4 regions of the Nonomuraea sp. NPDC050663 genome follow, and region 3 is predicted to be linked to each of the others. Evidence: riboswitches for the same ligand, from Rfam matches in the RefSeq annotation. Region 3 holds a riboswitch; each other region holds the start of a gene.
The links. A riboswitch is a leader RNA that binds a small molecule or an ion and turns the genes downstream of it on or off. The one in region 3 is predicted to bind cyclic di-AMP.
Positions count from the first base shown of each region.

Region 1: another riboswitch for cyclic di-AMP. It lies ahead of ACIBH1_RS16730 (C40 family peptidase); the one in region 3 lies ahead of ACIBH1_RS13295 (coiled-coil domain-containing protein).
Region 2: another riboswitch for cyclic di-AMP. It lies ahead of ACIBH1_RS38610 (NlpC/P60 family protein); the one in region 3 lies ahead of ACIBH1_RS13295 (coiled-coil domain-containing protein).
Region 4: another riboswitch for cyclic di-AMP. It lies ahead of ACIBH1_RS17495 (GH25 family lysozyme); the one in region 3 lies ahead of ACIBH1_RS13295 (coiled-coil domain-containing protein).

Region 1 is NZ_JBITGL010000004.1:830,312-835,705, forward strand. Features, by position in the region: gene ACIBH1_RS16715 (hypothetical protein) at 1-620, opposite strand, end outside; gene ACIBH1_RS16720 (branched-chain amino acid aminotransferase) at 737-1,825, opposite strand; gene ACIBH1_RS16725 (3-isopropylmalate dehydrogenase) at 1,946-2,977, opposite strand; cyclic di-AMP (ydaO/yuaA leader) riboswitch at 3,077-3,223, shown strand; gene ACIBH1_RS16730 (C40 family peptidase) at 3,236-3,820, shown strand; gene ACIBH1_RS16735 (class I SAM-dependent methyltransferase) at 3,846-4,658, shown strand; gene serA (phosphoglycerate dehydrogenase) at 5,088-5,394, opposite strand, start outside.
Region 2 is NZ_JBITGL010000017.1:160,247-165,640, reverse strand. Features, by position in the region: gene ACIBH1_RS38620 (cytochrome P450) at 1-315, opposite strand, end outside; gene ACIBH1_RS38615 (LuxR C-terminal-related transcriptional regulator) at 739-951, shown strand; gene ACIBH1_RS38610 (NlpC/P60 family protein) at 981-2,033, opposite strand; cyclic di-AMP (ydaO/yuaA leader) riboswitch at 2,045-2,182, opposite strand; gene ACIBH1_RS38605 (amino-acid N-acetyltransferase) at 2,436-2,996, shown strand; gene ACIBH1_RS38600 (RDD family protein) at 3,083-4,636, shown strand; gene ACIBH1_RS38595 (RDD family protein) at 4,737-5,207, shown strand.
Region 3 is NZ_JBITGL010000004.1:18,318-23,711, forward strand. Features, by position in the region: gene ACIBH1_RS13285 (DeoR/GlpR family DNA-binding transcription regulator) at 1-534, shown strand, start outside; gene galT (galactose-1-phosphate uridylyltransferase) at 531-1,577, shown strand; cyclic di-AMP (ydaO/yuaA leader) riboswitch at 1,645-1,783, shown strand; gene ACIBH1_RS13295 (coiled-coil domain-containing protein) at 1,787-2,734, shown strand; gene ACIBH1_RS13300 (class I SAM-dependent methyltransferase) at 2,817-3,470, shown strand; gene ACIBH1_RS13305 (MmcQ/YjbR family DNA-binding protein) at 3,472-3,840, opposite strand; gene ACIBH1_RS13310 (DinB family protein) at 3,852-4,352, shown strand; gene ACIBH1_RS13315 (M50 family metallopeptidase) at 4,354-5,394, opposite strand, start outside.
Region 4 is NZ_JBITGL010000005.1:104,815-110,208, reverse strand. Features, by position in the region: gene ACIBH1_RS17500 (glycosyl hydrolase family 95 catalytic domain-containing protein) at 1-891, shown strand, start outside; gene ACIBH1_RS17495 (GH25 family lysozyme) at 1,009-2,508, opposite strand; cyclic di-AMP (ydaO/yuaA leader) riboswitch at 2,515-2,678, opposite strand; gene ACIBH1_RS17490 (cytochrome P450) at 2,892-4,085, shown strand; gene ACIBH1_RS17485 (GNAT family N-acetyltransferase) at 4,092-4,529, shown strand; gene ACIBH1_RS17480 (hypothetical protein) at 4,557-5,394, shown strand, end outside.

The sequences.
Region 1 (5,394 bases), 810 kb from region 3:
AGCAGCGCCATCCCGCGCGGCCTGGCCCCGCCCAGCAGCGGCAGCACCAGCACGGCCAGCCCGGTGGCCACGGTGACGCCGAGCAGGCTCGGCGGCGGGGTTGCGGCCGCGTCCATCGCGCGCTGCCTGCGGGTGGCGGAGATCTCGCTGATGTGCTGCAGGACCGAGGCCTGCGCCTCCTCCTCGTCGGTGCCCTTGACCTGCAGGTCGACGACGCCCTTGCGCAGGTCTTCCAGGCGCGACCAGCCTTCCGGGCTGAGCTTGCCCTCCGCCATGAGCGGCCACTCGGCGTCCTTGACGAACCTGGCGTAGTCGTGCAGGCCGACCTGGATCGTGGCGACCGAGGCGGCGGGCAGTTCGGCCGCCGACCACGACGCCTCGGCGATGGCCTGGGTCTCGGCGTAGGTGTTGAGCCTGGCCGCGTCGGCGGTCGTCCACGGCACCACGATCGCGATGGCGAACGCGATGAGGAACAGGGCCGAGATCATCGACCCGGCGTGCGAGACGGTGGGACCGGCTGGGTCGCCGTCGTCGGACGCGCTGCGCAGCTTCCTTACCAACACGCTGGCGATGATCACCAGTGCGATGGCGCTCGCTCCGGCGAGAAGATATCCGGCCATGACCCTACCAGTCTCTCGGCATCAACTACGGAGAGAGACATTAACATCACCATAGGTAGTCATGGGTGTCATCGACGGCGTGGGCGCGCGCGTGTTCGCCGCGGCCACGCCCGATGTCAGCCGATCTTGTGAATCCACCCGTGGTGGTCGGGGCGGCCGCCGTACTGAATGCCCACGAGTTCCTCGCGCACGCGCATGGTCACCGGGCCGGGGGTGCCGTCGCCGATGGTCCAGGCGCGGTCGGCGCCCTTGACGAAACCGACCGGCGTCACGACCGCGGCGGTGCCGCAGGCGAAGACCTCGCCGAGCTCGCCCGACTCGCAGCCGGCCTGCCACTCCTCGATGGACAGCCGTCCCTCGACGGGCTCGAGGCCGAGCTCGGCGGCGAGGGTGAGGATCGAGTCGCGGGTGATGCCGGGCAGCAGGGTGCCGGTGAGGGCGGGCGTGAGCAGCTTGTCGCCGTAGACGAAGAACAGGTTCATCCCGCCCATCTCCTCGACGTAGCGGTGCTCGTGCGAGTCGAGCCAGACCACCTGGTCGCAGCCCTGCTCGACGGCCTGGCGGGTGGCGACGAACGCGCCCGCGTAGTTGCCGCCGCACTTGGCGGCGCCGGTGCCGCCGGGGGCGGCGCGGGTGTACTCCGTGGACAGCCACACCGACACCGGCTTGAGCCCGCCGGTGAAGTAGGAGGCCGCCGGCGAGGCGATCACCATGAACTTGTAGCTGCGCGAGGGGTAGTTCACGCCCAGCCCGACCTGGGTGGCGATGATGAACGGCCGCAGGTAGAGGCTGTGGCCCTCGGTGGTGGGCACCCAGTCGCGGTCGGTCTGGACGAGCAGCTCCAGCGCCTCGACGAAGGTCTCCTCGGGCAGCTCGGGCATGGCCATGCGCTGGCACGACAGGTTGAAGCGGGCGGCGTTGGCGTAGGGCCTGAACGTCACGATCGAGCCGTTGACCTGGCGGTAGGCCTTGAGGCCCTCGAAGAGCTCCTGGCCGTAGTGGAAGACCGAGGTGGCCGGGTCGAGGGTCAGCGGGCCGTACGGCATGAGCCGCGCGTTGTGCCAGCCGAGCTCTTCGGTGTAGTCGATCGAGATCATGTGATCGGTGAAGTGCTGCCCGAACCCGGGACTGGAAAGTACCTGCTCGCGCTCCGCATCGGTGCGCGCGTGGTCGGAGAGCTGCACATCGAAGCTGAGCTGAGTCATGGGATTCCCTTCATGAACGACTGCGTGACCAATACTAGGACGTAAAAAGAAATACCCGGCAGCTGTCCAGCCACCGGGCATTCGGGGGTGGCCGAGCGCGGAGGGCGCCCAGCCGTGCGGCTAGGCGCCGCCGGCTACTCGGGTCGCGATGTCGTCGCCGATCCGGCCGGTGCTGCGGCCAGGGGTGCGGGCGAGGATGTCGGCGGCGACGGCCTGCTCGACGCGGACCGCCTCGGCGGCGTGGCCGAGGTGGTCGAGGAGCATGGCGACCGACAGGATCGTGGCGGTCGGGTCGGCCTTGCCCTGGCCGGCGATGTCGGGGGCGCTGCCGTGGACCGGCTCGAACATGCTCGGCGCGGTGCGGTCGGGGTTGACGTTGCCGCTGGCGGCCAGGCCGATGCCGCCGGCGATGGCGGCGCCGATGTCGGTGATGATGTCGCCGAACAGGTTGTCGGTGACGATCACGTCGAAGCGCGCGGGGTGGGTCACGAAGAACATCGACGCGGCGTCGACGTGCTGGTAGTCGGTGGTGACCTCGGGGTAGTCGGCGGCGACGCGCTTGACCGTGCGGGCCCACAGGTCGCCGGCGAAGGTGAGCACGTTGGTCTTGTGGACCAGGGTGAGGTGCTTGCGCGGGCGCGACTGGGCCCTGTCGAAGGCGTAGCGCACGACGCGCTCGACGCCGAAGGCGGTGTTGAGCGACTCCTGGGTGGCGACCTCGTGCGGGGTGCCCTTGCGCAGCACGCCTCCGGCGCCCGCGTAGAGCGACTCGGTGCCCTCGCGCACCACGACCATGTCGATGTCTTCGGGCCCCGCGTCGGCGATGGGGGTCTTCACGCCGGGGAAGAGCTTGACCGGGCGCAGGTTGACGTAGTGGTCGAGCTCGAAGCGCAGCTTGAGCAGCAGGTCGCGCTCCAGGATGCCCGGGGGCACGCTGGGGTCGCCGACGGCGCCGAGCAGGATGGCGTCGAAGCCGCGCAGCTCCTCGAGCACGGAGTCGGGCAGGGTCTCGCCGGTGCGGTGGTAGCGCGCGGCGCCGAGGTCGTAGTGGTGGGTGTCGAACTTGACGCCCACGGCCTCCAGGACCTTCAGCCCCTCGGCCACGACTTCGGTGCCGATGCCGTCTCCGGGGATCACTGCCAAACGTGTCATGCGCAGCACTTTACCGGCCTGTCTCGCCGTACGAACACACATCTCAGGATTCGGACACAGGTAAATGTCTGATTTGCGCCCTTTTGACCATTTCGTTAGAGTCCTGACCTGCCTAATCCGCCGCGCCGTCCGTGGCGGAGCCGGGGACCCACGTTCCCCCGGGGCGAATCGGCGGTTTCCGCCGTAGGGCCGCGCTTCCAGGTCCGAGCCCGTCAGCTAACCCGGCCGGCCCCGTGGAAGGTCAATCCCCTGTCCTCCTTGCGCCTCGCCATGCTCGTGTCCGCTCCCCTCGGACTCGCGCTCGTGCTCACCGCCTCCCCCGCCTCCGCCTCCGCCCCCGAGAAGCCCGTCACCCTCACGCTTGACGGCGCCGGGATCAAGGAGATCCGCGACAAGGCCCTCAAGCCGCCCGCCTGGAAGAAGGCCCTGACCTTCGCCATGGCCGAGCGCGGCACGCCGTACGTGTGGGGCGGCGCCTCCGGCAGCGGCTACGACTGCTCGGGGCTGATGCTGCGAGCCTACGAGAACGCCGGCATCGAACTGCCGCGCACCGCGGCCGAGCAGTACTCAGCCTTCGACCGCAAGATCTCCTGGGACGACCTCAAGCCCGGCGACCTGGTCTTCTTCTCCGGGCTCGGGCACGTCGGCATGATCAGCCGGCCCGGCTACATGGTGCACGCGCCGCACTCGGGCGACGTGGTCAAGGAGGAGAGGCTCAGCGGCTGGCGCCGCCAGGCGTTCGTGGGCGCGGTGCGGCCCGACCCCAAGGGCGTCACGATCTGGGCGGCCCAGCTCAAGCAGAGGCGGGCCCCCGCACCCGCGATGCTCACCGCGAGCCTGTGAGCCCTTCCCGATCTATCGTGGTGGCATGGAGAAGATCCGGCTGACCGGCGCGCAGGCCACCATGCTGGCCACCCTGTACGGCAAGGCCGTCGACGCCGGCTCCCCCCGCTCGATCCTGCACGACACCATGGCGCTCGACGCGGTCAGGAAGATCGACCACGATTTCTCCCAGGTCGGCATGAAGCCCGGCGACGCCGCCACTGTCGCGCTGCGCAGCCTCCACTTCGACGGCTGGACGCGCGAGTTCCTCGCCGCGCATCCCTCGTGCACCGTGCTGCACCTGGGCTGCGGCATGGACACGCGCGTCTTCCGCGTCGACCCCGGCTCCGGCGTGCGCTGGTACGACGTCGACTATCCCGACGTCATCGACCTCCGGCGCAAGCTCTACCCGGCCGATCGTCCCGGCTACGAGCTCGTCGCGGCGTCGGTCACCCCTCCCGGCTGGCTCGACCAGGTGCCGGGAGACCTGCCGGTGCTCGTGGTGGCCGAGGGCCTGACCATGTATCTGCGCGAGGAGGAGGGCCGCGAGCTGTTCCGCCGCATCGTGGAGCACTTCCCCGGCGGGCAGTTCGTCTTCGACGCCTTCAGCCGTCGCGGCATCAGGATGCAGAGGATGAACAAGCCCGTCCAGGTCGCCGGGGCGACGCTGCACTGGGGTGTGGACGGTGCGGCCGAGCTGACCTCCGTCCACCCCCGGCTGCGCTGCCTCGACGCGGTGAGCGCCTTCGACATCGGAGGTTACGACCGGGTGGGGGTGCGCTACCGGGCGTTGGTGGGGGTGGCCAGGATGTTGCCGTTCATGCGGCGCATGGCCGTCATGTACCGGCTGGCGTTCTAGTCACTCGCTGGGGCGGCCGCCGTTGTCGCGGCGGTCCAGTGACAGCTGGACGGCCTCGACCGCCTCGTTCTCGGTCTCTTCTGGCGCGTTCCAGGAATACATCTCGTACATGAAGTGACTCGTCTCGCTTCGCGGGCGTTGGCTGGGAAATGTCGGACTCCGGTCGCGAATCCAAACCGGGCCTGGGTCCCTCGGTCCGGGTCACGGACGTCCGGGAGGGGGACTTAACGGCCGACACGCGCCACTCGCCGCGGCGAGTCGTCGACCTGCCCTAACAGGCCTCGCCGCGGCAGGTAATAAGTACGAGTACCTGGCGCATCCCCGTCAGGATAACCCGGTTGTCTCGTAGGACGTCCTACTATCTCATATCCTGAGACAACAAAACGGCCGGCGCCTCGTGACGAGACGCCGGCCGTACCAGGGAACGGGCTAGTCGGCCAGGTCGACCGAGCGTCCGCTCTCGGCGCCGATCTCGCTCACGATCTGGTCGAGTACCTCGGCCGGGAGGGCCGAGTCGACGGTGAGCGCGATGAGCGCCTGGCCGCCCTTGGTGTCGCGCGACACCTGCATCGAGGCGATGTTGATGGAGTGGTCGCCGAGGATGCGGCCGACCACGCCGACGATGCCGGGACGGTCGGCGTAGGCGAAGAAGGCCAGGTGGTCGGTCGGCTCGATCTCCATCTGGTAGCCGTTGACCTCGACGATCTTGGTGATCTGCCGGGGACCGGACAGCGTG
Region 2 (5,394 bases), on a different contig from region 3:
CTCGCGGAACTCCGCCCGTGCCCGCAACGTCTGGGCCTCCTCGTCGGAGGGCAGCAGCGGATCGAGGCTGCGGGCCAGCTTCTCGCTCCAGCCGCGGAAACGTTCGTGGTCGCTCGCGGGGACGCCGAGCAGCTCGGTGATGACCAGCACGGGCAGCGGGTAGGCGAAGCGGGCGATCAGGTCGGCCTCGGCGGGCAGCTCGTCGACGAGCTGCTTGGCGATGCCCTCGATGCGCGGCCGCAGCCGCTCCACCATGCGCGGGGTGAAGGCCTTGCTGACGAGTGAACGCAGTCTTGTGTGCTGCGGCGGATCCATGAACAGGAAGGATTCGGCTCCGGTTGCGCCATGGCCGAAACGGGGATCGCGTAACACGGCCGTGCATCGTTCATGGGTCGTCGCGAGGAGCATACCGAGCGGCGTTCTGACCAGGGGAGCATGCTCTCGGAGGCGGCCGTAAGTTGGGTATGGGTCGCGAAGAAACTCGGGGTCGGCGGGATCGAAGCCGAGGAGATCCGCTGCGGTCACGAGGCACGCAGCCCGGGTGTCAGGATCATTGTCGAGATCTCCCGGCTCATCACGACGTGTTCTGACATATCGTGAGTAGTTCACATTGTGTTGATCACGTCAATAGCGCTGGTCAAGTGGGGAGATGGCCCACCTTGACGACCTTTCCAGAATGCGTTTACCGTTTCGCTCGGGCGAGACACCGCCGGCTTCTGCAGTGGGGGGAGGCTCCGGATGGATTTACTCACCGAGGGCGTTGAGTTGAGCCGGGCCGATCTGGCTCTGCTCGGTGAATTGGCCAAGGGCGTCACGGTCGATCGGGTGGGCCGCAGGCTGGACATCAGCGGGCGGACCGTACGACGCCGTCTGCGGGTCATCTGCGACCGCATCGGAGTGGCGACCGCCATCGAGGCGGTCGCCTGGGCTGCGCGCCGTCAGCTTATCTAGGCCGTCGGCTGGTCTCCGGCTGACGGGCGTCAGTCCGCGATACGTACGGCTCCCGCCCACGGGCGGCGGCCGATGGGGGCCAGCCTGACGACATCTCCGGTCTGCGGGGCGTGCACCATCATGCCGCCGCCGACGTAGATGCCGACGTGGTGCAGGTCGCTGTAGAAGAACACCAGGTCACCCGGCCTGAGCTCCTCCTTGGAAACATGCCTGCCGGCCGTCCAGAGATCGCCCGTGTAGTGCGGCAGGCTGATTCCGACCTTCTGGTAGGCGGCCATCACCAGACCCGAGCAGTCGTAGGAGTTGGGGCCCTCGGCTCCCCACACGTACGGCTTGAGCTGCTGGGTCAGCGCCCAGCGGGTGGCCTCGGCGGCCTTGCCGCTGCCGATGATCGGCAGGTTGACGCGCACGGCGCGGCCGCGGTTGCTGGCCTGGGCGAGTGCATCGGAGTAGAGCTTGCTCTCGACCTTGGCGACCAGCTTGACGATCTTGTCGCGCCGCCCGTCGAGATCGGAGATGAGCTCCTGCACCTGGCTGATCCTGGCGGTGGCGTCCTTCTCCGCCTGCGTCGCCTTGTTCATCGCCTGGGCCACTTCCTTGAGCTGGCCGCTGTGCTGCTCCTCCAGGGCGGAGGTCGTGGCGGCGCTGTCGAGGAAGGTGTCGGGGTCACCCTTCTGGCTGAAGGCCATCGCGTGGTCGTACCCGCCGGAGATGTAGGCGCTCTGCGCCAGCAGCATGGCCGTACGGCGCTTGGTGGCGAGTTCGCGCTGGCGGCTGGCCAGGGTCTTCTGGGCCTCGGCCGAGGTCTTCTCGGCGTCCTTCAGCTTCACCCGCTGGCCGTTGTACTGCTCGGTCAGCTGCCCGATCTGGGTGTGAAGCCCCTCGGCCTGCTTGGCCAGCTCGTTGATCGTCGGCTCGGGATCGGCCGCCGCGGATCCCAGCGGGAAGGCGACGGTCAGCGCCATGAGGGCCGCGCAGACGGCCACGACCCGCCTGCCGCGCCGGGCGGCGAGCGCGGGGTGTTCCGGGGGGCGGGCGTGCTTGCCCGCCGACTTCCCTCCACGACCGCGTGTGCGCTTCACCAAGCAGCCACCTCTCCTCTCACCGCGCCGACCGGGTTAGCTGTCGGGTTCGGGCCGGAGCAGCCCTACCGAGCGGCTGCTCGGACTCACCCCAGGTGCATTTGTGGTTCCCCGGTTCCCCCGACGAGGGGATTGGGCGCATCCCCCCGCAGGATCACAAAGGGATATCGACGCTGGACACTAGTGCACGATCAGTTCCTGCTCAACCAGAACTGCGAATTCCGTTGAGGTTTGGCATCGTCCGGATCACGCCAGGATCACGCGCACGCGCGGTCACCCGAGTGTTGTGCGCAGTTTACGGTGCTTTGGGACTGCTGTGACCAGCGGTGACTCCTGGGGCTCGGCGGCCGAGCAGGCCGGAGATAGGGGCTAGCCGTAAATAGATCGGTACGCTGGAGCCTCATGGAGCAGGTCGCCGAGCGCGAGACCAAGACGTTCGTCAGGCGTGCACGCACGGCCGACGTACGGACGATCAAGCGTCTCGTCGACACCTATGCCGGTGCCGGGCCACGGCTTCTGGAGAAGGCCACCGTCACCCTCTATGAGGATGTCCAGGAATTCTGGGTAGCCGAACACGATGGAAAAGTCGTCGGCTGCGGCGCATTGCACGTCTTGTGGGAGGACCTCGCGGAAATCCGTACGGTCGCCGTGGATCCCGATCTCCGGGGCACGGGCGTGGGCCACCGGATTGTCGCCGCACTCATCTCCACCGCCCGCGAACTCGGCCTGCGCCGGGTCTTCTGCCTCACTTTCGAGGTTGACTTCTTCGCCAGACATGGCTTCCTGCCCATCGACGGCACCCCCGTGTCGCCCGAGGTGTACGCCGAACTGCTGGCCTCCTATGACGAGGGCGTGGCCGAGTTTCTCGACTTGGAGCACGTCAAGCCGAACACCCTCGGCAACACTCGGATGCTGCTGCACCTGGCGGCAAATGACGCGAGTGTTGACCAAGGGGAAAGGTGATTGTTGATACCTATGCCGATACCTTGGGCAGCAGCAAGCATGTGTCCTGACATGTGCCACATGCGAACTCGAAGTGAGGTGACACGGTGAGCACCGGACAGCCGCCGTATCCACAGGGTGATCCCGATGAGAACGACAAGCCCCGGGCTCCCGAATACGGACAGCAGAACGCAGACCCAGACGTGACCGTCGTCGGCTACCGCGCCGAAGACGGCACCTACGGCCAGCAGCAGGGTTACGGCCAGCAGGGCTATGGCCAGCAGCAGCCGTACGGCCAGCAGCAGCAGGGCTACGGCCAGCAGCAGGGCTATGGTCAGCAGCAGGGCTACGGCCAGCAAGGCTACGGCCAGCAGGGTTACGGCCAGCAGCAGCCCGGTTACGGCGACCAGCAGCAGGCCTATGGCCAGCAGTCGGCGTCGGGCCAGCAGGGCTACGGCCAGCAGCAGCCCGGTTACGGTGACCAGCAGCAGGGTTACGGTCAGCAGGCCGCCTCCGGCCAGCAGTACGGCCAGCAGCCCGGCTACGGTCAGCAGCAGGGCTACGGCCAGCAGCAGCCGAGCTACGGCGACCAGCAGCAGGGTTACGGCGACCAGCAGGCCTACGGCCAGCAGTCGGCGTCGGGCCAGCAGGGTTACGGCCAGCAGGGCTATGGCCAGCAGCAGCCCGGTTACGGCGACCAGCAGCAGGCCTACGACCAGCAGCAGGCTTACGGCCAGCAGTCGGCGTCGGGCCAGCAGGGCTACGGCCAGCAGCAGCCGAGCTATGGCGACCAGCAGCAGGGTTACGGTCAGCAGGCCGCCTCCGGCCAGCAGTACGGCCAGCAGCCCGGCTACGGTCAGCAGCAAGGCTACGGCCAGCAGCAGCCGAGCTATGGCGACCAGCAGCAGGGTTACGGCGACCAGCAGCAGGCCTACGGTCAGCAGGCCTATGGCCAGCAGCCCGCCTCCGGCCAGCAGTACGGTCAGGGCACCCAGCCCGGCTACGCCCAGCCGGCGTACGGCCAGCAGCAGCCCGACTACGGCCAGCAGCAGTACGGCACGCCCCCTGCCTACGGCCAGCAGCAGTACGGCCAGCCCGCCTACGGCCAGCAGCCCGGCTACGGGCACCAGCCGGTGGGCGTGCAGCCTCCCGGCGCCCCCGCCCCGCTCGCCGAGTGGTGGCAGCGCCTGGTGGCCAGGATCGTCGACGGCGTGATCCTCGGAGTCGTGGCGGGCATCCTGACCGCGATCTTCGGTTTCCTCGTCCCGAGCTACAACTGGGCGACGGGCGGATCGAGCGGCAGCTGGGTCCTCTACTACCTCGTCATCGCCATCGTGACGACGGCGGTCTGGGTCGGCTACGACTTCTTCATGAACCAGCTGAAGGCCCAGACGGTCGGCAAGATCATCATGGGCATCAAGGTGGTCCAGGTGGGCGGCCCCGTGCAGCCCGGCGGTCTGCCGACGGACGTCTCGTTCAAGCGGGCGCTGGTGACCTACGGCGGTTACATTCTCTACGGCCTCGCCTTCTTCCTTCCCTTCGGAATGGGGCTGGGCGGACTGCTGGTGGCCGTGAACGGCGCTTCGCTGCTGTGGGACAAGCCTCTTCAGCAGACGTTCGCCGACAAGTGGGCCAAGACCGTGGTCGTGAAGGTCAAGTAACCCGACCGAGCACAAACGGGGGCCGGCAGATGCCGGCCCCTGTTTCGTACCCGGGCCCGAACCAAAATGTGCGATATAGCCCGGTGGGAGGTGAGTGGATATGACCGAGACCCCGCCAGGGACGCGTGGGGTCCCCGCCGAATGGTGGGAACGCTTCGCGGCGCGCCTCATTGAGGCGCTCGTCTTCGGCGTCCTCTATTACATTCTGTCCATCCTGCTGTGGCTCTTCTTCCGGACTGTCGGCCTTCCGGATGGCCTGATCGTCGTGGGCGCCTGGTTCTTGGCGGGCGCCGCCTATACCGGCTATGAGTGGCTCGCCCTTTCCAGGCGTGGCCGCACCTTCGGTAAGTCGATCATGAAGATTCGTGTCTCCCCGCACACCCGCACCGCCGCGCTGAAACGGGCCCTGCTCTATCCGGGCCCGGCGATCGTGATGGGCATTCCGCTGGCCAATCTGCTTGCCGGAATGCTGGTGTTCGCCGTGGGGTTGTTCATCTTGATCGACAAGCCCCGCCAGCGAGGACTCGATGACCGCTGGGCTGGAACGGTAGTGGTCAAAGATGGACGATGACGTGGCAAGCAACACAATTGCGTAGATTTCCCATGATCCGGTAAGAACTCTGCCCAGACTGGTATTAGGCTGAGCACGTGGTGTCCCATCACCCCCGCTGAGCGGGTGGGACGTCGATCGCGCTAGGGTCGTGTACTGTCCGGCGGCGCGTAGCAGCGCCGCACGTCCGTGGTGTTGCTTGTGCATT
Region 3 (5,394 bases):
ATCGCCCGCCGCGCGGCCCAGCTCGTCCGCCCCGGCACCGCGATCGCCCTGTCGGCGGGCACCACCATCTGGGCGCTGGCCCACCACCTGGTCGACGTGCCGGAGCTCACCGTGATCACGAACTCGATCCCCGTGGCCGAGGTCTTCCACCGCAACCAGCGCGACGACCGCACGGTGGTGCTGACCGGCGGCGTGCGCACGCCCTCCGACGCGCTCGTCGGCCCCGTGGCCGTGGCCGCGATCAGCAGCCTGCACGTCGACACGGTCTTCCTGGGCGTGCACGGCATGAGCCTGCGCGCCGGATTCACCACCCCCAACCTGCTGGAGGCCGAGACCGACCGGGCACTGGTGGCGTGCGCCGCCCGCCTGGTGGTGCCCGCCGACCACACCAAGTGGCAGACGGTCGGCATCAGCACGATCGCCGAGCTGTCTCGCGCCGACGTCGTCATCACCGACGCCGGCCTGGACGAACAGGCGCGCATGGAACTGGCGGAGCGCGCCGGGGAACTACTGATCGCGGAGGACACGAAGTGAAGCGCACCATCACGCACCTGGCCGACGGCAGGGAGCTGATCTACTTCGACCGTCGCGACGACGCCGACAGAAGCGCCGTGGACCACCGTCCGCTCGACCCGCGGCCTCTCGCCTCGGAGCTGCGCTTCGACCCGCTGACCGAGGAATGGGTGGCCATCGCGAGCCACCGGCAGACCCGCACGTTCCTGCCTCCCGCCGACGAGTGCCCCCTGTGCCCGTCGACCGAGGGCCGCGCGTCGGAGATCCCCGCCTCCGACTACGACGTCGTCGTGTTCGAGAACCGCTTCCCGTCGTTCTCCACCAATCTGGGCACTTATCCCGAGGGCTCCAGGGCCGGCGTGGGCCGCTGCGAGGTCGTCTGCTTCACCTCCGACCACGACTCCAGCTTCTCCCAGCTCTCCGACGAGCAGGTGGGGCTGGTCATGGAGGCCTGGGCCGACCGTACGGCGGAGCTGTCCGGCATCGAGGGCGTGGAGCAGGTCTTCTGCTTCGAGAACCGGGGCGAGGAGATCGGCATCACGCTCCCCCACCCCCACGGGCAGATCTACGGCTACCCGTACGTGACCCCGCGCACCCGGCGCCACCTGGCGGCGGCCGCCAAGACCCCCACGCTCTTCGCCGACGTCCTGCGCGCCGAGCGTGCAGGACCGCGGGTCGTGGCGGCCAACGAGCTGTGGACGGCGTTCGTGCCGCACGCCGCGCGCTGGCCGTTCGAGGTGCACATCTACCCGCACCGCCAGGTGCCCGACCTGCCCGCGCTCACGCAGGAGGAGCGTGCCGCCTTCGCGCCGCTCTACACCAGCGTGCTGCGCGCCTTCGACGGGCTCTTCGACGTGCGCATGCCGTACATCTCCGCCTGGCACCAGGCGCCGGTCCGTCAGGGCCGTGACCTGGCCTATCTTCATCTGGAGCTGTTCAGCATCCGGCGCGCGCCCGGCAAGCTGAAGTACCTGGCCGGATCGGAGTCGGCGATGGGCGCCTTCGTCAACGACGTGCCCCCGGAGATGGCCGCCGATCTTCTGAGGTCTCAGGTAGATCTCTAAGCGGTCTCGGCTTGGAGTCGCGTTACCTCCGTTTTACCGTTAGTATCCCTCTCGCACCGGCTGTCACAGCCGTCGCACGCCTAATCCCGGGCGCGTCGCCCGGGAACCGGGGACCCATCGCACCTGGGGTGAATCCACTTCGGTGGTAGGGCAGCTCTCCGCGCCCGAACCCGTCAGCTAACCCGGTCGGCAGGAGGAGAGGAAGGCTCTTGGCGGCCAAGTCCGCAATGCTGACCGCGGTGGTTTGCACCGCGGTGGCGCTCACCGTCGGCGGCTCCCCCGCCGCGGCCGATCCCAAGCCGAGCGAGTCCAAGCTCCGGGCCGAGCTGACGAGCCTCGACAAGAAGATCGACAAGCTCCTCGAGGCCTACAACGCCAAGCGGGTCTCCCTGGCCAAGGCGCAGAAGGACGAGAAGGCCGCCAGAGACCGGCTCGTCCAGGCCGAGGCCCAGCTCGCCGACGCGCACAAGCTCATCAGCCAGATCGCCCAGCTCCACTACCAGGGCAACCCCGGCGTGACCCCCTTCCTCACCCCCGACTCCAGCGCCGGCGCCGCCGTGCTCAACGAGATCACCGAGGAGCAGAAGGCCGCCATCGCCGGCGTCAAGGCCGGCCGCGACGCCAAGCAGCAGGCCGCCGAGCAGGCGACCGCCCTTGCCGCGCAGATCAAGACCGAGACCTCCGAGCTGGCGAGCCAGCGCAAGGAGGCCGAGAAGCTGATCGGCGAGATCAAGGACAAGCTCGAAGACCTCGTGCCGTACGGCACCGGCCGCCGCTCCGACGGCAGCTTCGCCCCCGAACTGCCGAGCGGCTCCGACAACATCACCCCGCGCACCCGCCTGATGCGCGCGGAGGTCCAGAAGAACTTCGCCCTGCAGTTCTCCGTCGGCTGCTACCGCGTCGACAACAGCGGCGAACACCCGCTCGGCAGGGCGTGCGACTTCATGATGAGCTCCGGCGGCGCCATGCCGAGCGCGGCGGGCAACACGCTCGGCGACCAGGTGGCCGCCTGGGCCGTGAAGAACATGGACAAGCTCGGCGTGAAATACGTGATCTGGAAGCAGCGGATCAACCAGGGCAGCGGGTGGCGTGCCATGTCCGACCGGGGCGGCATCACCGCCAACCACTACGACCACGTGCACATCTCGATGCTCTGAACAGCCGTGCCCCACCCAGGTATCTGGCGCGGACGCCTGGGTGGGGTGCTCCTTGTCCCGTTCCGTGGGTGAAGCTGGTCCCATGAAGGCTCGTTATGACGGCTTGGCCGACTGGTACGACACCTGGAACTCCTCCTTCTACCGCATGAACTACGCGCCGCTCGCCGAGATCCTGGGCCCGGGAGAAGGGCTCTGCCTCGACCTGGGATGCGGCACGGGGCAGTACTTCGAGGTCATCCGCGACACCGAACGCATCCCGCTCGGCCTCGACCGGTCGGCCGACCAGTTGCGCCTGGCCAGGACCAGGACCGGGGGCCCGCTGCTCCAGGCCGACGCGGGGCGCCTGCCGCTGCGCGATTCGAGCCTGCCCGCCGTGGTGTCGTTGTGGACCTCCACCGACCTGCCCGACTTCCCCGCCATGCTGCGCGAGGCCGCCAGGGTGCTCAGCCCCGGTGGGGTCTTCGTCTTCTACGGCGTGCATCCCTGCTTCAACGGGCCGCACGTGCAGGTGATGGAGGACGGGGTGGTCGTCCACCACACCTACCGGCAGCGGGGCTGGCACGAGCGAGCTCCGTGGTGGAACGCCCAGGGTGTGCGCGACCGCGTCGGGATGAACCACCTGCCGCTGTCGGACTTCCTCAACGCCTTCATCGCCTCGGGACTGACGATCGAGAGCGTCCACGAGCCGCGCGAGCACGCCGTGCCCAACATCCTGGCCGTGCGCGCCCGCGCCTGACTCACGCCTCCGGGCGGTCGGCGTTCATCCTCGCCACGAGCGTCTTGGGCGCCACGCAGCGGTAGGCGTCGGCGACGATCTCGCCGACCTCCTTCCAGTCGACCTCCACATCGAGGTAGACGCCCAGCCAGCCGCGGTGCCCGACGTACGGCGGGCGGAAGTAGTGCTCGGGATCCTCGGCGATCAGTTCCTCCTGCACTCCCGGCGGTGCCGCGCACCAGAAGGCCAGCCGGTCGTCGTGGTGGTGGTCGGCGTACATGACGAACGTCTTCTTGCCGCGCACGAACCAGGTCGGCTCGCCGTGGCTGACGCGTTCCGTGGCCTCCGGCATCGCCATGCACCGGCGGCGGAGCTCCTCCAGCGGGTCCATAATCAAACGCTATGACACGCGCTGAGACCCCACACATCGCTCCCGAGTACGAGACGCTGAAGGCCTTCCTCGACCACCAGCGCGACACGCTGGCCTGGAAGTGCGAAGGGCTCGGCGACGAGGAACTGCGGCAGCAGAACATCGAGCCGTCGCCGCTGTCGCTCATGGGGCTCCTGCGCCACATGGCCGACGTGGAGCGCGGCTGGTTCCGCCGCGTGATCGCCGGCGAGAACGCGCCGCCCCACTTCTGGCACGCCGACGGGAGCGAGACCGACTTCACGAAGGCCGCCGACGACACTCGCGAGTCGGCCTTCGCCCTGTGGCGGGAGGAGGTCGCCGCCTCCCGCGCCATCGGCGAGAAGGTCACGCTCGACGACGTGGTCGTCCACCCGCGTTCGGGAGGGGAGTACTCCGTGCGGTGGATCTACGTGCACATGATCGAGGAGTACGCCCGCCACAACGGCCACGCCGACCTGCTGCGCGAGCGGATCGACGGGGCCACGGGCGAGTAGGTCAGCCGGTCAGCTTCACCGGGTTGACCAGGTCGGCGTAGACGAGCAGGCCGGCCATGAACATGAAGACGAAGGCCAGGGCGTAGGTCAGCGGGAGCACCTTGGCCACGTCGACGGGAGCGGGCTCGGGGCGCCGGGCGATCCGGGCGAAGCCGCGCTTGAGCCCCTCCCACAGGCCGCCCGCGATGTGGCCGCCGTCGAGCGGCAGCAGCGGGATCAGGTTGAACAGGCCCACGGCCAGGTTGAAGCCTGCCAGCAGGTTGACGAACACCATCAGCTTGTTCTCGACGGCGATGTCCATCGTGGCGATCTCGCCGCCGATGCGGCCGATGCCGACGACGCCGATCGGGCCGTTCGCGTCGCGCTCGTCGCCCGAGAAGGCGGCGTTCCACACGCCCACCATGCGCTGCGGCAGGTTGATCAGCGACTCGCCGACGTGCCCCACGGTCTCGCCGAACTCGGTGACCAGGTAGGGGAAGTCCTTCTGCTCGATCACGACCTGCGGGACGACGCCGAGGTAGCCCACGCCCTTGTCGATCTTCTTCGGGTCTTCGACGTTGGGCATGTCCTGCGCGATCAGCGCGACCTTCAGGTCCTGGAGCTTTCCGTCGCGCTCGATGCCGAGGGTGACCTGGGAGGCGCCCGCGGCGCGGATGCCGTCCCTGACCTGCTCCCAGCGGGCGATCGGAGTGCCGTTGAAGGAGACGACCTTGTCGCCCGGCTTCAGCCCCGCCTGCGCCGACGGCGTCTTGGGGTCGGCCGCCGTGCACGCCCTGTTGGGGTCCTTCTGCTGGACCTCCGCCGAGACCACGCACTGCTGCACCTGGGCGAGGACCGGCTTGAGCGTCTGCACGCCCATGACCATGTAGACGACGCCGAACAGCACGAACGCCAGCAGGATGTTCATGAACGGGCCGCCGGACATGATGATGACCTTCTGCCACCACTTCTTCCGGTAGAAGACCCGGTTCTCGTCGCCCGGCCGCACCTCCTCCTGGGCCAGGTCACGAGCCTGCTCGATCAGGCCTTGGAAGGGTCCGGT
Region 4 (5,394 bases), on a different contig from region 3:
GCCCAGCACCTGTTCGACCACTACCGATACTCGCTGGACGTGACCTACCTGGAGTCGGTCTATCCGGTGATGCGGGAGCTGGCCCACTTCTGGGTCGACAACCTGGTCGAACGCGAGGGCCGCCTGGTCGTGTCCCCGAGCTACTCGCCCGAGCACGGCGACTTCACCGCGGGCGCCGCCATGTCGCAGCAGATCGTGTACGACCTGTTCACCAACGTGCTGGAGGCCGCCGAGGCGCTCGGCGACGACGAGCAGGAGGTACGGCAGGCGCTGGCGAGACTGGATCCCGGGCTGCGGATCGGCTCCTGGGGGCAGTTGCAGGAGTGGGCGGACGATCTCGACTCACCCGGCGACGAGCACCGGCACGCCTCCCACCTGTTCGGCCTGCATCCCGGCCGCCAGATCCGGCCAGGCACGCCCTTCGCCGAGGCCGCCATGGTCAGCCTGGTCGCGCGAGGCGACGGTGGCACCGGCTGGTCGAAGGCCTGGAAGATCAATTTCTGGGCCCGCCTGCGCGACGGCGACCACGCCCACACGATGCTCGCCGAGCAGCTGCGCCTGTCCACGCTGGACAACCTGTGGGACACCCACCCGCCCTTCCAGCTCGACGGCAACTTCGGCGCCACCTCGGGGATCGCCGAGATGCTGCTGCAATCGCACACCGGCGTGATCGACGTGCTGCCCGCGCTGCCGCGCGCCTGGCGCGACGGGTCGGTCCACGGGCTGCGGGCCAGGGGAAACGTGACGGTGTCGCTGACCTGGCGCGACGGCGCCGCCACCGAGGTCGTGCTGCACGCCGGGTCGGACGGCCCACTGCGGGTGCGCTGCGGAGACGACCTCACCGTCGTGGAGGCGCGAGCGGGTTCGAGCCACCGGATCCCGCTGGGGTGAAGAGCAGGGCCGCGGCCAGTGCGGTGGCCGCGGCCCTGCCCGGTCAACGGGGACCGGTGCTGTTCAGCCTAGGAACGACGACGCTCGCGGCCATCGCCCGGCCGATGGGGATCGGGCTCAACCGATCGGTGGAGCCTGGTAGCCCAGCTGCCGCAGGTGCTCCGGCGAGACACGGGCGACATTGTGGTCGTGGTCGGTCGAGGCGTACTGGTGCAGGGCCCACTCCTTCCACGGTTGCGGCGCCTCGACCTCGCCCTTGTCCTTGCCGTAGTGGGCGACCCAGAGGGGGTAGTCGCCCAGGCCCTCGCCGTGGGTCTTGGCGAAGGACCAGGAGCTGTAGAACATCGGCCTGACCCCGGTGGCCTCGCGCACGCGCTCCAGCCACCGCTTGGCCCAGGCGTTGACCTCCCCGGCCGGGCGGCCGTCGGTGACCTCCAGGTCGAGGACGAGCAGGTCGCCCTGCTCCAGGCCGTGCTTGCGCACCTCGGCCAGGAACCTGTCGGCCTGCCGCACCGGGTCCTGGCCCGGACGGCCGAAGTGGTAGGCGCCGCGCACCAGGCCGTTCTTCTTCAGCTCCGACCAGTTGCGCGCGAAGGTGCCGTCGGTGAACGTGAGCCCCTCCGTGACCTTGGCGATGCCGAACGACAGGTTGTCGGCGCTCCAGTCGAAGCCTTGGTCGTGGTTGGAGACGTCGACGCCGTACGGCTGGGACGGCTCGGCGGGGGCGGCCTGGACGGCGGCTCCCGTCGCGGCGGCTCCCGTCGCGGCGGCTCCCGTCGCGGCGGCTCCCGCCGTGGCGGCTCCCGCCGTGGCGGCTCCCGCCGTGGCGGCCATGGCGGGTTCCGCCGTGGCCATCGCGGGGATCCCGGCCGCGAGCGCGGCGGCCAGGGCCGATCCGGCCAGCATCGGCCACCTGCGTCGGCGGGCCCGGTGGCGGCCCTGCGCGCTCTGGGTCCTCAGGCGCTTGCGCAGGGGTTGGACGGCGGCGGCCGCGAGGGTGACGGCGAGCGCGCCGGTGACCACGAGCGCGCCCTCGCCGCCGGCGGGAGGGGGTTGCTCCGTACGGCTCAGCGCGATGGGCACGGTCTCGGCCTCCGAGGTCGGGGGTGGAGGGGGTCCGGCGGCCTTCGCCCTGGCTTGTGCCTCCTCGAAAGTCAGGCCGTCGACTTTCACCTTCCTGGGAAGGCCGTAGCCCACGATGGTGCTGTTCGTGTCGCGAACCTTCCGTTTGAGGTGGACGCCTTCGGTGTTCGCCTCGATCGTGTGGATCTTGCCGTTGGCGACCTTCTCGACGATGCCGATGTGGCTGATTCTCGCGCCCGAGAAGTTGAAGAACACGAATGCGCCGGGCTCCGGTTTCGTGGACCATGCGCCCTGCTGCTTGAACCAGTTCGCGTGGGACGGGGTGTAGGCGAACTGGCCGGTGTACTTCCAGACACCCGCCTTACTGGCGGCCCAGGCAAGGAACATGTCGCACCAGGCAGCGGAGTCGTAGCCGCCGGACTGGGCGATGTTCTCGCCATACCAGTCGCCGTACTTGGTGTAGCCGCCCGCTTCCTCTCTGTACGGCAGTTCAGCTTCGATGACCTTGAACAGCTTGTCCGAGATCGGATCCAAGGGGGAGGGTCCTCTCCTTAGGACGCCTACCGGGTTAGCTGACGGGTTCGGGCCAGGAGATGCCCTACCGCGAAATTCGAGCGCGCCGCACAGCGCTCGGGGCTCTCGGATTCACCCCGGAAAGTTGGGTCCCCGGTTCCCCGCGGAGGGGGATTCGGCGATCGGACGTCGCCCCCTGGGTGGAGGCGTATCACCGTCCGATAACGAGGGACCTTAATAACAGTCTGAATAAAACCCAAAATCTGGAAAAGTAAAATCACGCTTCGGTGGCGGATCAGTCACGCCGGGTCACCACTTGACGGTCGTACAGGAGCGGGGTAGAACACGTTTCAATACGGTTGTCTACCAAGCGCTTGATCAAATCTACGCGATGAGGTGGCCCGGTGCACATCGACCTCGTTGACCAGGACCAATACGCCGAAAACGGTCCGCCGTTAGCCCAGCTCGCCTGGCTCAGATCCCACGCGCCCGTCTACTGGCACGAGGGAGAACCAGGTTTCTGGGCCGTCACCCGCCACACGGACGTCGTCCACGTCTCGCGACACTCCGAGCTGTTCTCCTCCTCCCGCAAACTCGCCCTGTTCAACGAGATGCCCGAGGAACAGCGCGAGCTCCAGCGCATGATGATGCTCAACCAGGACCCGCCCGACCACACCCGGCGGCGCGCCCTGGTCAACCGCGGGTTCACCCCGCGCACCATCGCCGCCCTCGAACAGCACATCCGCGAGATCTGCGACGACCTCCTCGACCAGTGCTCGCCCTCCGACGAGATCGACTTCGTCACCGAGATCGCCGCCCCGCTGCCGCTGTACGTGATCTGCGAGCTGATCGGCGCCCCCGTCGAGGACCGCGACAAGCTCTTCCACTGGTCCAACCAGATGATCGGCGCCCAGGACCCCGACTACGCCTCCTCCCCCGAGGAAGGCGGCGCCGCGGCCACCGAGGTCTACGCCTACGCGGCCGAGCTGTCCGCCAAACGCGCCGCCGCGCCGCCGCGCGACGACATCGTCGGCAAGCTCCTGCAGCCCACCGAGGCCGGTGAGCGGCTGACCGACAACGAGTTCGAGCTGTTCGTGCTCCTGCTGGCGGTGGCGGGCAACGAGACCACGCGCAACGCCGCCTCCGGCGGCATGCTCGCCCTGTTCGACCACCCCGACCAGTGGCAACGCCTCGTCGACGACCCCACGCTGGCCCCCACCGCCTCGGAGGAGATCGTGCGCTGGGTCGCCCCGGTCAACCTCTTCCGCCGCACCTCCACCCGCGACCAGGAGCTCGGCGGGCAGCAGATCGCCGAGAACGACAAGGTCGTGATCTTCTACTCCTCGGCCAACCGCGACGAATCCGTCTTCGCCGACCCCGGCGTCTTCGACATCGGCCGCGACCCCAACCCGCACCTCGGCTTCGGCGGCGGCGGAGCGCACTTCTGCCTCGGCAACCACCTGGCCAAGCTCGAGCTCAGAGTGCTGTTCGAGCAGCTGGTGCGCCGCTATCCGAAGATGCGCCAGACCGGCCAGGCCCGGCGGCTGCGCTCCAACTTCATCAACGGAATAAAGGAGTTGCCAGTCCGCCTAAGCTGATTTTTCATGCGCCTCTCCGATATTTCTCCAGATGAGACCCTCTGGAGCCTGCAGCGGCTCTCCTACGCCGTCGAAGCCGAACTCATCGGCGACGACCGCATCCCGCCGCTGCACGAGTCGCTCGACGACCTGCTCGCCGAACCGCTGACCTGGGTCGGCGCCTTCGACGAGGACGAGCGGCTCATCGGGGCGATCGCCTGGTCCTTCGCCGACGACGGGCTGCTCGACATCGAGCGGCTCGTCGTCGCCCCCACGGCCTTCCGCCGCGGCATCGGCCGCACCCTGGTCACCGAGGCGCTGACGCGGGCCGGCGACCGCGGAGCCGTCGTGTCGACGGGCCGGGACAACAAGCCGGCCAGATCGTTGTACGAGCGGCTCGGCTTCGCATGGGTGGAGGACGTCGAGGTGATCCCCGGGCTGTGGATCACCCGCTACGCTCGCTGAGCCGTTCTCCCCAGGGTCTGGAATTTCGTGTTACGTCGCCACCTAGGGCTCGTGGTCGCCGGGCTCTACCTGCTCGCCTGCGCGGCGGCCGCCGTCATCAGCATGCTCGATGGCCGCCTGCGGGCCCTCTGGCTGGCAGTCGCGTGGGACACCCCTTACTCGTTCGCCGCGATCGTCTACCCTCCACCGGCTTCGCCCGGTGTCCAGGTCGCAGGACTGGCCCTGCTCTGCCTGCTCAAAGCATGGATGCTCTGGCAGGTCCTCCTGCCAGGACCGGGCGCCGCTCCGCCCCGCCTGCTGCGGCGCCTGCTGTACATCGCGGCGGCGCTCCACGCGGCCGGCTGGCTCCTGCTCGACCAGCTGCCCGAATACGTGTCGGCTGGCGTGTACCTGCTGGTGTGGGGCCCGCTCGTGATCCTCTTCAGCCGCATCGCGGCCGGCTGGCTTCGGACCGTGCTGCTCGTGCTCGCCGTCCTGGACATCGTGTCGAGGGTCGAGAATCTCGCCGACGAGATCCCCGGACTCGAGTCTCCCGCCGTCCTCGGCCTCACCCGGGTTGCGTTCGTGGTGTGGAGCCTGCTGATCCTGCTGGCCCAGCGGCGCGACGACTGCTTCAGCGTCACCACGCTCAGGATCGGAGGACTCTCCTTCGTCATCGGGCTGATCGCCCCGATAGCCGCAGGCGCGCTCGACCTGAAACTGATCGGCCACCACCTCGACGTCTTCTTCGCCGTCTGGCTCGTGCGCTCCGCCCACGACCTCGGGAGGACCTCTCTGCCCACGAGCCCCCTCCTTTGGCCCCGGCGGCTCCTGATGTCCACCGGCGCCGTGCTGCTCGCCCTCGGCCTGCTCAAGCCCGAGAGCG